2 regions of the Oceanisphaera sediminis genome follow, and region 1 is predicted to be linked to the other one. Evidence: predicted binding sites of a transcription regulator. Region 1 holds the regulator's gene; the other holds the start of a gene.
The links. The regulator sigma-54, encoded in region 1, starts transcription at its own class of promoters, with help from an activator protein. The targets are predictions, from matches to a motif close to TGGCACNGTTTTNGCTT.
Positions count from the first base shown of each region.

Region 1 (5,764 bases):
AGATGGAAGCCGAAAGCCAGGGCGGAAAAGACCGCGTCACCACCATTTTTCTGCCCGAACAACTGCAGGACATAAATAAAAAAGAGACGCAGAACTGATCATGGCAACACTGAAAGCCCGCGGGCTGCAGAAAAGTTACAAGGGCCGCCAGGTGGTGGCCGATGTCAGCCTGACCGTCAACACCGGTCAGATCGTCGGCCTGCTCGGTCCCAACGGCGCCGGCAAGACCACCTCCTTCTACATGATAGTGGGCCTGGTACAGCGCGATGCCGGCAGCATCACCATCGACGAACAGGACATCAGCCATGAGCCCATGCATGTGCGAGCCCGGGCCGGTATCGGTTACCTGCCCCAGGAAGCGTCCATTTTTCGGCGCCTGAGCGTGGCCGACAACCTGATGGCGGTGCTCGAAACCCGCCAGGATCTGGATGCCGCCGGCCGCGACGAAAAAATGGAGCAGTTGCTGGAAGAGTTCAATATCACTCATATCCGCGACAGCGCCGGCATGAGCCTGTCCGGTGGCGAGCGCCGCCGGGTGGAAATAGCCCGGGCGCTGGCGGCCGATCCGCGTTTCATTCTGCTGGATGAGCCCTTCGCCGGGGTCGATCCCATCTCGGTGATCGATATCAAGAAAATCATCCTGCACCTGCGTGATCGCGGCCTGGGCGTGCTGATTACCGACCATAACGTGCGTGAGACCCTCGATGTCTGCGAACGGGCCTACATTGTCAGCCACGGTCATCGTATCGCCGCCGGCACACCGACCGAAATACTCGCGAACGAGCAGGTCAAGAAAGTCTATCTTGGTGAACAATTCAGCCTCTGAGCTGGCCCGCTGAAGACCCATGCGGTTGACATAGAAGGACTTTTCTACAATGAAGCCAACTCTTCAGTTACGTCTGGGGCAGCAACTGACCATGACCCCCCAGCTGCAACAGGCCATTCGCCTGCTGCAGCTGTCGAGCCTGGAGCTGCAGCAGGAAATTCAGCTGGCCCTGGAAAACAATCCCCTGCTGGAGCAGGAAGAGCCGGACAGCATAGAAGTGGCCGACGGTGGCAGCGACGAGCAAATGGCTGCCGATACCTCCATGGAGCAAAGCCAGCTGTCCGACGAACTGCCGATGGACACTCATTGGGATGATATCTATACCGCCTCCTCCGGCAGCAGTGGTAACGGCGGCCTGCCCGAAGGAATGGAAGATACCGTCTATCAGGGAGAAACCACCGAAACGCTGCAGGATTACCTGCTGTGGCAGATGCAGCTGACCCCCTTTAGTGAAACCGATCAGGCCATCGCCCTGGCCATTATCGACGCCATCGATGACGCCGGTTATCTGACCCAGGATCTGGAAGATATCCTCGCCGCCGTCTCCGGTGGCGACCAGGAAATCGAGGCAGACGAGGTGGAAGCGGTGTTGAAGCGCATTCAGCACTTCGACCCTGTCGGCGTCGCCGCCCGCAGCGTGCAGGAATGCCTGCGCATTCAACTCGAGCACTTTCCCGCCGACACTCCCTGGCTGAACGAGGCCCGTCTGGTGCTTGAGCAACACATGGATCTGCTCGGCAACCGGGACTATCGCACCCTGCAACGTAAAACCAGGCTGAAGGAAGAAGAACTCAGGGATGTGCTGGCCCTGATCCAGCAGCTGGAGCCCAGGCCCGGCAACAGCGTGATTCAGAGCAGTTCCGAGTACGTGATCCCGGATGTGGTGGTGACCAAACGCCAGGACGTCTGGGTTGCCGAACTCAATCATGACGCCATGCCCAAGGTACGGCTGAATCAGACCTACGCCGCCATGGCGCGCCAGCCCAGAAACAGTGAAGACGGCCAGTTTATTCGTAACCATTTGCAGGATGCCAAATGGTTTATCAAGAGCCTGGAAAGCCGAAATGAGACCTTGCTCAAGGTTGCCAATTGTATTGTTGAACAACAACAGGCATTCTTTGAGTACGGGCCCGAGGCCATGAAGCCGATGGTGCTGAATGATGTGGCCGAAGCGGTGGAAATGCACGAATCCACCATCTCCCGAGTGACCACGCAGAAATTCATGCATACCCCCAGAGGGGTGTTCGAGCTGAAGTATTTTTTCTCCAGCCATGTGGGTACCGACAGTGGCGGAGAATGTTCGTCGACGGCAATTCGCGCCCTGATCAGGAAACTGGTCGGTGCGGAAAACCCGGCCAAGCCACTGAGCGACAGTAAAATTGCCCAGTTGCTGGCCGAACAGGGGATACAGGTGGCCAGGCGGACCATCGCCAAGTACCGGGAGTCGCTGGCCATCCCCCCTTCCAATCAGCGTAAGCGCCTGATGTAAAGGCAGATCTAGAAGGAAGACGATATGCAAATAAATCTGACTGGACACCATGTAGAAGTCACCGATTCCCTGCGTGACTATGTGAACAGCAAGTTTGCCCGACTGGAGCGTCACTTCGACAACATCACCAATGTACACGTCGTCCTCACCCTGGAAAAATTGCAGCAGGTGGCCGAAGCCAAAATGCATCTCAGCGGCGGTGAAATTTTTGCCAACGCCCAACATGACGACATGTACGCCGCCATCGATGGCTTGATCGACAAGCTCGATCGCCAGATCATCAAACACAAAGAGAAGCTCAAGCAAAAATAACCATGGAAGTCGCCGACATACTGAGCAGGGACTGCACCCGCAGTGCAGTCCCCTGCACGAGCAAAAAACGAGCTCTCGAAATCATCAGCGAGCTGGCCGCCCTGCATCTCGATATCAGCAGCCAGCAGCTGTTCGACTGCCTGCTGGCCCGGGAAAAAATGGGCAGCACCGGCATCGGCAACGGTATTGCCATTCCCCATGGCCGTATCAGCAATGACAACCAGGCGACGGCGGTGCTACTCACCTTTGCCGAGCCGGTGGAGTTTGATGCCATTGACAATCAGCCCGTAGGCCTGGTATTCGCCCTGCTGGTACCGGAACAAGAATGTAAGCAGCATCTCAAGACGCTGTCATTGATTGCCGAAAAGCTCAGCAACAAACAGGTCTGCAAGCAGTTGCGCCAGGCCGGCAGCGATGACGAGCTCTATCACATCATGGTGTCTTCCTGAGGAGAACAATATGCAGCTGGTGATCGTCAGTGGTCGTTCGGGCTCGGGTAAAACCGTGGCCCTGCGTGTGCTCGAGGATCTGGGTTATTACTGTGTCGACAACCTGCCCGTCGAGCTGCTGCCCGAGCTGGTACAGATGCGTCGGCGCGAACCCGGTGAGGTGGCGGTCAGCATCGATGTACGCAACCTGCCCGACAGTGCCGACAAACTGGAAGCCTGTCTGGCCGACATCGGCGCCATGGAAGGGGTCAGCCTGTCCAGTATTTTTATCGACGCGGACAATGCCGCCCTGATCCGTCGCTTCGGCGACACTCGCCGGCTGCACCCCTTGTCTCGTCACAGCCTGACCCTGGACGAAGCCATCCGTCAGGAAACCCACCTGCTGGCGCCTCTGTCTTCCACCGCCGATCTGCGTATCGACACTTCCGATCTCAGTATTCACGATCTGAGCGAAATTATCCGCGCCCGTATTCTCGGCAAGAAGGAACGGGAACTGAACTGGGTATTCGAGTCTTTCGGCTACAAATACGGTATTTCTCAGGATGCGGATTTCGTGTTCGATGCCCGCTTTCTGCCCAACCCCCACTGGATAGCCGAGTTGCGCCCTTTCAGCGGCCAGGACGAGCCGGTCGCCAGCTACCTGAGCAGCCAGCCCGAGGTCACCAAATACCTGTGGCAGATTGAAAACCTGCTGGTCACCTGGATGCCGCACCTGGAACGCAACAACCGCAGTTACGTGACCGTCGCCATCGGTTGTACCGGTGGCAAGCACAGATCCGTGTATATCGTCGAGCAGCTCGCACAGATATTCCGGCAAATGGGCAAAAGCGTACAACTGCGCCACCGGACCCTGGAAAAGCAACATGACTAGAATCGAGCGGGATCTGCAAATCGTCAACAAGCTCGGGCTCCATGCCCGAGCCGCCATTCAGCTGGTACAGTTAACCCAGCAATTCGATGCCACCGTGACCGTTTGCAACCAGGAAAAACAGGCCCCGGCCAACAGCGTCATGGGCTTGCTGATGCTGGAAACCGCCCAAGGGCACGCCATTCGCGTCGTTGCCGAAGGGCCGGATGCAGAAGCAGCCATGAACGCCGTCTCCCGCCTGGTCGCCGACCGCTTCAACGAATCAGAATAATTCCCCTATCGCCTTCCCCCCGCAGAAGGCTGGAGTCCGGATGACAGAATCATTAGAAAAGCCAAGAACGCAGGATCATCTGGACACCATTACCCAGGCGCTGAACAGCGGCATGTTCGTGCACGTTCGCCGCATGCTGCAACAGATGCGCCCCGGCGACGTCGCCTGGCTGCTGGAGTCCTCTCCCTCTCCCAGTCGCAAGGTATTGTGGCAGCTGATCGACCCGGATGAATACGGCGAAATCCTGGAAGAGCTGTCGGAGGAAGTCAGAGACGGCATCATCCGGCTGATGGATCCGGGCAAACTGGCCGCCGCACTGGAAGACATGGAGTCGGACGATCTGGCCTATGTACTGCGGGATCTGCCCGAGCAGCTGTTCAATCAGGTACTTACCCAGATGGATGAGCAGGATCGGCAGCGGGCCCAGCAGGCGCTGTCGTATCCGGAAGACACCGCCGGCTCCATCATGAATACCGAGTTCATCACCCTGCGGGCCGATGTCAGCATCGAGGTGGTACTGCGCTACCTGCGCCTGCATACCGAACTGCCGGAGGGCACCGATACGCTTTATGTGGTCGATCAGAATAACCGGCTGCTGGGCGATATTTCCCTCGCCAGTCTGGTGGTGCAGGATCCGGCCACCACGGTTGCCGAGGCCATGGATACCCAGGTGGAAGCCATACCGCTGACCATGACCGACACCGACGTGGCCAACCTGTTCGAGCGTCACGACTGGCTGTCGGCGCCGGTGGTCGATGAGGACTATCAGTTGCTGGGCCGTATCACCATCGATGACGTGGTGGACATCATTCGAGAGGAAGGCGAACACTCGATGATGGGCATGGCCAAGATGGACGATGACGAAGATACCTTCGCGCCGGTACTGACCAGTGCCCGCCGTCGTTCCATCTGGCTCACCGTCAACCTGGGCTCGGCCCTGCTCGCCGCCAGCGTCTCCAACATGTTCGAGGAAACCCTGTCACAGCTGGCTACTCTGGCGATTCTGATGACCATAGTGCCCTCCATGGGCGGTATCGCCGGCAATCAGACCCTGGCATTGGTGATCCGCGGCATGGCGGTCGGCCATATCGGCGACAGCAACGCCCGTTGGCTGCTGACCAAGGAAGCGCTGGTGGGGCTGTTCAACGGTCTGCTGTGGGCGGTGATGGTGGCGGTAGTGGTGAGTCTGTGGAAAGGCAGCTGGGAGATAGGCCTGGTACTGGCCTCGGCCATGTTTATCAATCTGTCGGTCGCGGGGCTGGCCGGCGCCGCCATTCCGCTGGTGATGCGCAAGCTCAATATCGACCCGGCGCTGGCCGGCTCCATGGCCCTGACCACCGTCACCGACATCGTCGGTCTGTTCTCCTTCCTGGGTCTCTCGACCCTGATCCTGCTGCACTGACCGGGAATAGGGAATAGCAGTAGATTGGCGATAAGCGCAGCTCCCAACCCAGGCTCCTGGTAAGAAGGAGGGAACGGGAACTGGTGATTAGGGACTCGCTCCCGAACTTCCAGTCCCTAATCCCAATTCCCTGCAGTTACTGTCCGG
Region 1 is NZ_BAABDS010000038.1:46,426-52,189, reverse strand. Features, by position in the region: gene lptA (lipopolysaccharide transport periplasmic protein LptA) at 1-98, shown strand, start outside; gene lptB (LPS export ABC transporter ATP-binding protein) at 101-826, shown strand; gene ABD827_RS12695 (RNA polymerase factor sigma-54) at 876-2,315, shown strand; gene hpf (ribosome hibernation promoting factor) at 2,340-2,627, shown strand; gene ptsN (PTS IIA-like nitrogen regulatory protein PtsN) at 2,630-3,076, shown strand; gene rapZ (RNase adapter RapZ) at 3,087-3,947, shown strand; gene ABD827_RS12675 (HPr family phosphocarrier protein) at 3,940-4,215, shown strand; gene mgtE (magnesium transporter) at 4,256-5,617, shown strand; gene pmbA (metalloprotease PmbA) at 5,754-5,764, opposite strand, start outside.

Region 2 (5,764 bases), on a different contig from region 1:
GGACGGCCGGGGCCGGGTACGGCTTGCCAACCCGGCGGCCCGGGCCATATTGGGTGAGCCCCTGCAGGACATCGCCTGGCCCGAGGTGATTGAACGGGTGTTTGCGCCCCAGCCGGATGACGGCCTGCAAATATCGCTCAAGGACGGTCGACGCATACAGCTGGCCATTTCCCATATAGAAGGCCAGCCCGGCCAGCTGATCCAATTGACCGACATGACGCCCACTCGAACCTGGGTTGAGCAGCAAAGCCACGCTCGGCGGCTGGCGGCGCTGGGGCAAATGGCGGCCACCCTGGCCCACCAGATTCGCACCCCCCTGTCTGCGGCCATGCTATATGGCGCCAACTTGTCTGCGCCCAGCCTCAACGAGGCACAACGGGCGCAGTTTCAGCAGCGGCTGATGGCGCGGCTGAGCGACATAGAGCGTCAAATAAGCGACATTTTGCTGTTTGCCCGGCCCGAGCAGAGCTCCATCGCCGAAGAGCTGGAGCTGAACGCGCTGCTCGGCGAGTGTGCTGAGGCCGTCATGCCTCTGCTGGCGGCCGAAGGGGCTACCCTGGACCTTGCTCCGGCACAGCCGGTGCACGTGCTCGGCAATGCGCACGCCCTCAAGGGTATCATCCTGAATCTGCTGGAGAATGCGACAGAAGCCGGAGCGATCCGAATCGCGCTGACGGTGCTGTCGGCACCGAATAATGAAGTCGAAATTCGGGTGCAGGATAATGGCAAGGGCATGGACGCCAGTCTGCTTAATCGGATTTTCACCCCGTTTTTTACCACCCGCAGCCAGGGCACCGGCCTGGGGCTGGCGGCGGTCATGGCGGTGATGAGTGCCCATCAGGGCCGGGTCACGGTGCAGTCGGTACCGGCGCAGGGCAGCCGTTTCAGCCTCTTTTTGCCGCAAGGGGTAAGGAATGAAGAATAAAGGGGAAACAGAGATTAAGGAGGCATCTTCATGACACATGATGTACAGCCCGATGTGGTTGATCTTCTTATCGTCGAAGACGATTCGGGTTTGCAGCAGGCGCTGCAGGATACCCTGCTGCTGGCGGGGTTTTCCTGCGCCGCGGTCAATAGTGCCGAGGCGGCCATCGTCTGGCTGCAGGAGCGGGCGGCGCGGCTGGTGATCACCGATGTGCAGATGGCCGGCATGGACGGCCTGGGGTTGCTCGGCTGGATCAATCGTCGCATTCCCGGCCTACCGGTGCTGGTGATCACCGCTTATGCCCAGGTTGCGGGGGCGGTGGCCGCCATGCGTGCCGGTGCGGTGGATTATCTGGCCAAGCCGTTTACCCCCGATGCGCTGCTGGCGGTGGTGTCGCCTTATGTGTCGCAACACAGGTCGTGCCATACGTCGCAAGAAGCGGCAGACGGCGGCGATCCCGTGGTGGGGGATGCCGGCAGCATACAGTTGCTGCAACTGGCCACCCGGGTGGCGGAGTCGGGCGCCAGCGTGATGATCAGTGGCCCCAGCGGCACCGGCAAAGAGGTGCTGGCGCGTTTTATTCATCGTCGCTCCGAGCGGGCCGAGGGCGCCTTTGTGGCCATCAACTGTGCCGCCATTCCCGAGAACATGCTGGAAGCCACCCTGTTCGGTTATGAAAAGGGGGCCTTTACCGGGGCGGTGCAGGCCTGCCCCGGCAAGTTTGAGCAGGCCAATGGCGGCACCCTGCTGCTGGACGAAATTACCGAAATGGATCTCAACCTGCAGGCCAAGTTGCTGCGGGTGTTGCAAGAGCGGGAAGTGGAGCGCCTGGGCGGGCGCAAGACCATTCGGCTTGATGTGCGGGTGCTGGCCACCAGCAACCGGGATCTGCGCCAGGCGGTGGCGGAAGGGCGCTTTCGGGAAGACTTGTACTACCGGCTTAACGTGTTTCCGTTGCACTGGCCGGCGCTGGCCGAGCGACCCGGCGACATTATTCCGCTGGCGGAATATCTGCTGCAGCGCCATGCGCGTGAGTTGGGGCGGGGCGTTTTGGTGTTGAATGACCAGGCCAAAGCGCGACTGCAGGCCTGGCACTGGCCCGGCAACGTGCGCGAGCTGGGTAACGTGATACAGCGAGCGCTGATACTGGCGCACGGCGAGGTGATTGAAGCGGCGGATATTCTGCTGGACGCCGCCTCATCCGTCGCACTCCCTGCCGCACCAACCGCCTCCGGGCGTGGTGAGCCGGATAGTGACCTCGGCAAGGAGCTCGCTACTCAGGAGCAGCAGCTTATTCTGCAGGCCTTGCACACCCACGCCGGCAGCCGTCAGCAGGTGGCGGAAAAACTGGGTATCAGCCCTCGCACCCTGCGCTATAAGCTGGCGCGCATGCGCGATGCCGGGATTAGCGTGCCGGTGTGAATTGAACCCTGAATGAGCAGATACAAGCCAGTAGGGTTGAATTCATTCGACCACATGCACTACGCCCTGGCTCAGGCAGTCCAATAAATTGGACCCTTCAAGTTCAAATAGAAGCCGGCGAGCAGATAAAGATAGACTGGCCCGTCGTTTGCATTATGATCTTCACGCTATTTATTTGACTGAGGATGACTGGGATGGACATTAGCGCAGCCGGACTATTAACAGACATGCAGGCCATCAAGGGCGAACTGCAACCGCTGACGCCACCCAATAGCGTAGCCCCGCAACAGGACTTTTCTGCCCTGCTGACCCAGGCGGTCAACAACGTCAATGGTCTGCAGCAAAGCACCGGCGATCTGCGCAACCGCTTCGAGCTTGGTGACGAGTCGGTCAGCCTGGAGCAGGTGATGATCTCGTCGCAAAAGTCGAGCATCGCTTTCGATGCCACCGTGCAGGTGCGCAACAAGGTGGTTGAGGCCTATAAAACCATCATGAACATGCCGGTATGAGGACTTGATTGGTGGCCGATAATCCGTTGGTGAATACCGACAAATCTGCCCTTGCCACCAGCGAGGACAACTCACTGGAAGCCCAGGAGCAAAAAAGCACGCCGTTCGCCTTGCTGGGCAACACCGACATTCTGCGCCAGGTCATTATTGTGCTGGCGCTGGCTATCTGTCTGGCGTTGGCGGTGTTTATTCTGCTGTGGGGCAAAGAACCCCAGATGCGCCCGCTGGGCGTATACAGCAATCAGGAATTGATTGAAACCCTCGACTTTCTCGATGCCCAGAAGGTCGAATACACCATAGACGGCAATACCGTGCTGGTGCGGGCCGATAAATTTGCCGATATTCAGCTTAACCTGCGTCGCTCCGGCCTGGATCAAAGCCCGCCCCAGGGGGATTCTATTCTGCTGTCCGACCCCGGTTTCGGCATCAGCCAACGCCTGGAGCGTGAGCGGCTTAACCTGAGCCGTGAACGGCAGCTGGCGCGGGTCATCGAACAATACAACAGCGTCGCCCAGGCCCAGGTGCTGCTGGCCATTCCCCGTGAAAACGTCTTTGTACGCGACAAGCGCCAGCCCAGCGCCACCGTGGTGCTGAACCTGCGCCGGGGCGGTACATTACGTCAGGAAGAAGTGGATGCCATCGTGGATACGGTGGCCTCGGCGGTGTCGGACATGACGCCGGATCGGGTCACGGTCACCGATCAAAACGGTCGCCTGCTCAACTCCGGCTCGCAAGACCCCTTGTCGGCCCGCACCCGTCGCGAATTTGAACTGCAGCAAAAGCAGGAAGCGGAGTATCGCCAGAAAATTGACGCCATTCTGAGTCCGGTGTTGGGGCTGGGCAATTACACCGCCGAGGTGGATGTACGGCTCGACTTCACCCGCAAAGAGCAGACCGTCAAGTCGTTCAATCCCGAGTTGCCGGCGGTACGCTCGGAAATGGTGATGGAAGACAATACGTCCGGCATGGGGGCTATTGGCATTCCGGGCGCCTTGACCAATCAACCGCCGGCCGAATCGGATATTCCCGAACAGGCCGGGCAGGCTCAGGAAAAACGAAGCAACGAACGTTCCCGACGCGAGGCGACCCGCAACTTCGAGCTGGACACCACCATCAGTCACACCCAGAGCGCCACCGGAGATGTGCGCCGGTTAACGGTATCGGTGGCGGTGGATCACAAGGCCATTACCAATGAGGATGGCACTACAGAGCGGGTCGCACTGACGCCGGAAGAGCTGACCCGTATCGATCGGCTGCTGCGTGGCGGACTGGGCTTCGACGTGAGCCGGGGTGATGCCATAGAGGTGGTGTCGGTGGCATTCAACCGGCCCCAGCTTGACGATATTGCCGGTGTGCCTTTCTACGAAAAAACCTGGTTCCTGCACCTCATGCGTATTCTCGGTGCGGTGATTGTGCTGATTGTGCTGTTGCTGACCCTGGTGCGCCCCATGGTCAGGCGTCTGCTGGGCAGCGATGAAAAGATGCCGGAAGAGGTGGATCTGGACGGCCAGAATGCGCTGCTGGGCAATGATGATCTGGCGCTGCTGGCGCAGCAGGCCGAGCAGGATGACGGCATGTTTGGTATTCGCGAGGGCCGTTTGCAACTGCCCGATCTGAACAAGGACGAAGACGTGCTGTCGGCCATTCGGGCCCTGGTGGCCAACGAGCCGGATCTGGCGGCACAGGTAGTGAGAAATTGGGTGAAAGCCGATGACTGATACTCAGCAACTGATGATTACCGATGAGCAGCGGCAACTGCTCACCAAGATGACCGGCACCGAAAAAGCCGCGCTCTTGATGCTGAGCCTGCGGGAAGAAGACGCGGCGCAGATATTTCGCCATCTCGATCCCAAGCAGGTACAGCGTCTGGGCATGAAAATGGCCTCGGTTGGCGACTTTGGTCCCGAGCGGGTGGGGGCGGTGCATCGGCTCTTTATCGAGGATATTCAGCGCTTCACCAAAATCGGCGTGGGCAGTCAGGACTTTGTGCGCAACGCCCTGGTCTCGGCGCTGGGTGAAGACAAGGCCGGACGCCTGGTCGAGCAGATTTCGGTCGGTGCCGGCTCGCGCGGGCTGGACTCGTTGAAATGGATGGATGCGCGCCAGGTGGCCAGCATCATTCATAACGAGCACCCGCAAATTCAGACCATAGTGCTGTCTTACCTCGAGCCGGAGCAGGCCGCCGAAATTCTGCAGCAGTTTGCCGAGCCGGTCCGGCTGGATTTGGTGATGCGCATCGCCGAGCTGGAAGAGGTGCAACCGGCGGCGTTGCAAGAGCTGAACGACATCATGGAAAAACAGTTCGCCGGTCAGAGTGGCGCCAAGGCCGCCAAGATGGGGGGCCTCAAGGCCGCCGCCAATATCATGAACTATCTGGATACTTCTATCGAAGGCACCCTGATGGACTCTATTCGTGATCAGGATGAAGAGATGAGCATGAAGATCCAGGATCTGATGTTCGTGTTCGAAAACCTGATTGATGTGGATGACCGCGGCATACAGATGTTGCTGCGTGAGGTGAACGGCGAGCTGCTGCAGCGGGCATTGAAAGGCGCGGATGACCAGCTCAAGGACAAGTTCCTGGGCAACATGTCCAAGCGAGCCGCCGAAATGCTGCAGGACGATCTGGACGCCATGGGCCCGGTACGGGTGAGCGATGTCGAGGTGGCCCAGAAAGAAATTCTGGCCATTGCCCGCCGTCTGGCCGACAGCGGGGAATTGATGCTGGCCAAGGGTGGCGGAGATGACTTCGTATGAGTCGTCATCCTTATTCCTCCGAGTATGATCGCATCCCCCGCGATAAAACGACGGACGCCGAGCACTGGCCCTGGCCAGAGATGACACAGCCTCGGGCCGAGCCAAGAGAACAGCAGGCGCTGAATATCAAGCGCCGGGCCGAGGTGGCCGA
Region 2 is NZ_BAABDS010000036.1:204,896-210,659, reverse strand. Features, by position in the region: gene ABD827_RS12205 (sensor histidine kinase) at 1-925, shown strand, start outside; gene ABD827_RS12200 (sigma-54-dependent transcriptional regulator) at 956-2,347, shown strand; gene fliE (flagellar hook-basal body complex protein FliE) at 2,542-2,856, shown strand; gene fliF (flagellar basal-body MS-ring/collar protein FliF) at 2,868-4,574, shown strand; gene fliG (flagellar motor switch protein FliG) at 4,567-5,613, shown strand; gene fliH (flagellar assembly protein FliH) at 5,610-5,764, shown strand, end outside.
Region 2: the regulator sigma-54 is predicted to act here: its motif matches at 2,485-2,501, upstream of fliE (flagellar hook-basal body complex protein FliE).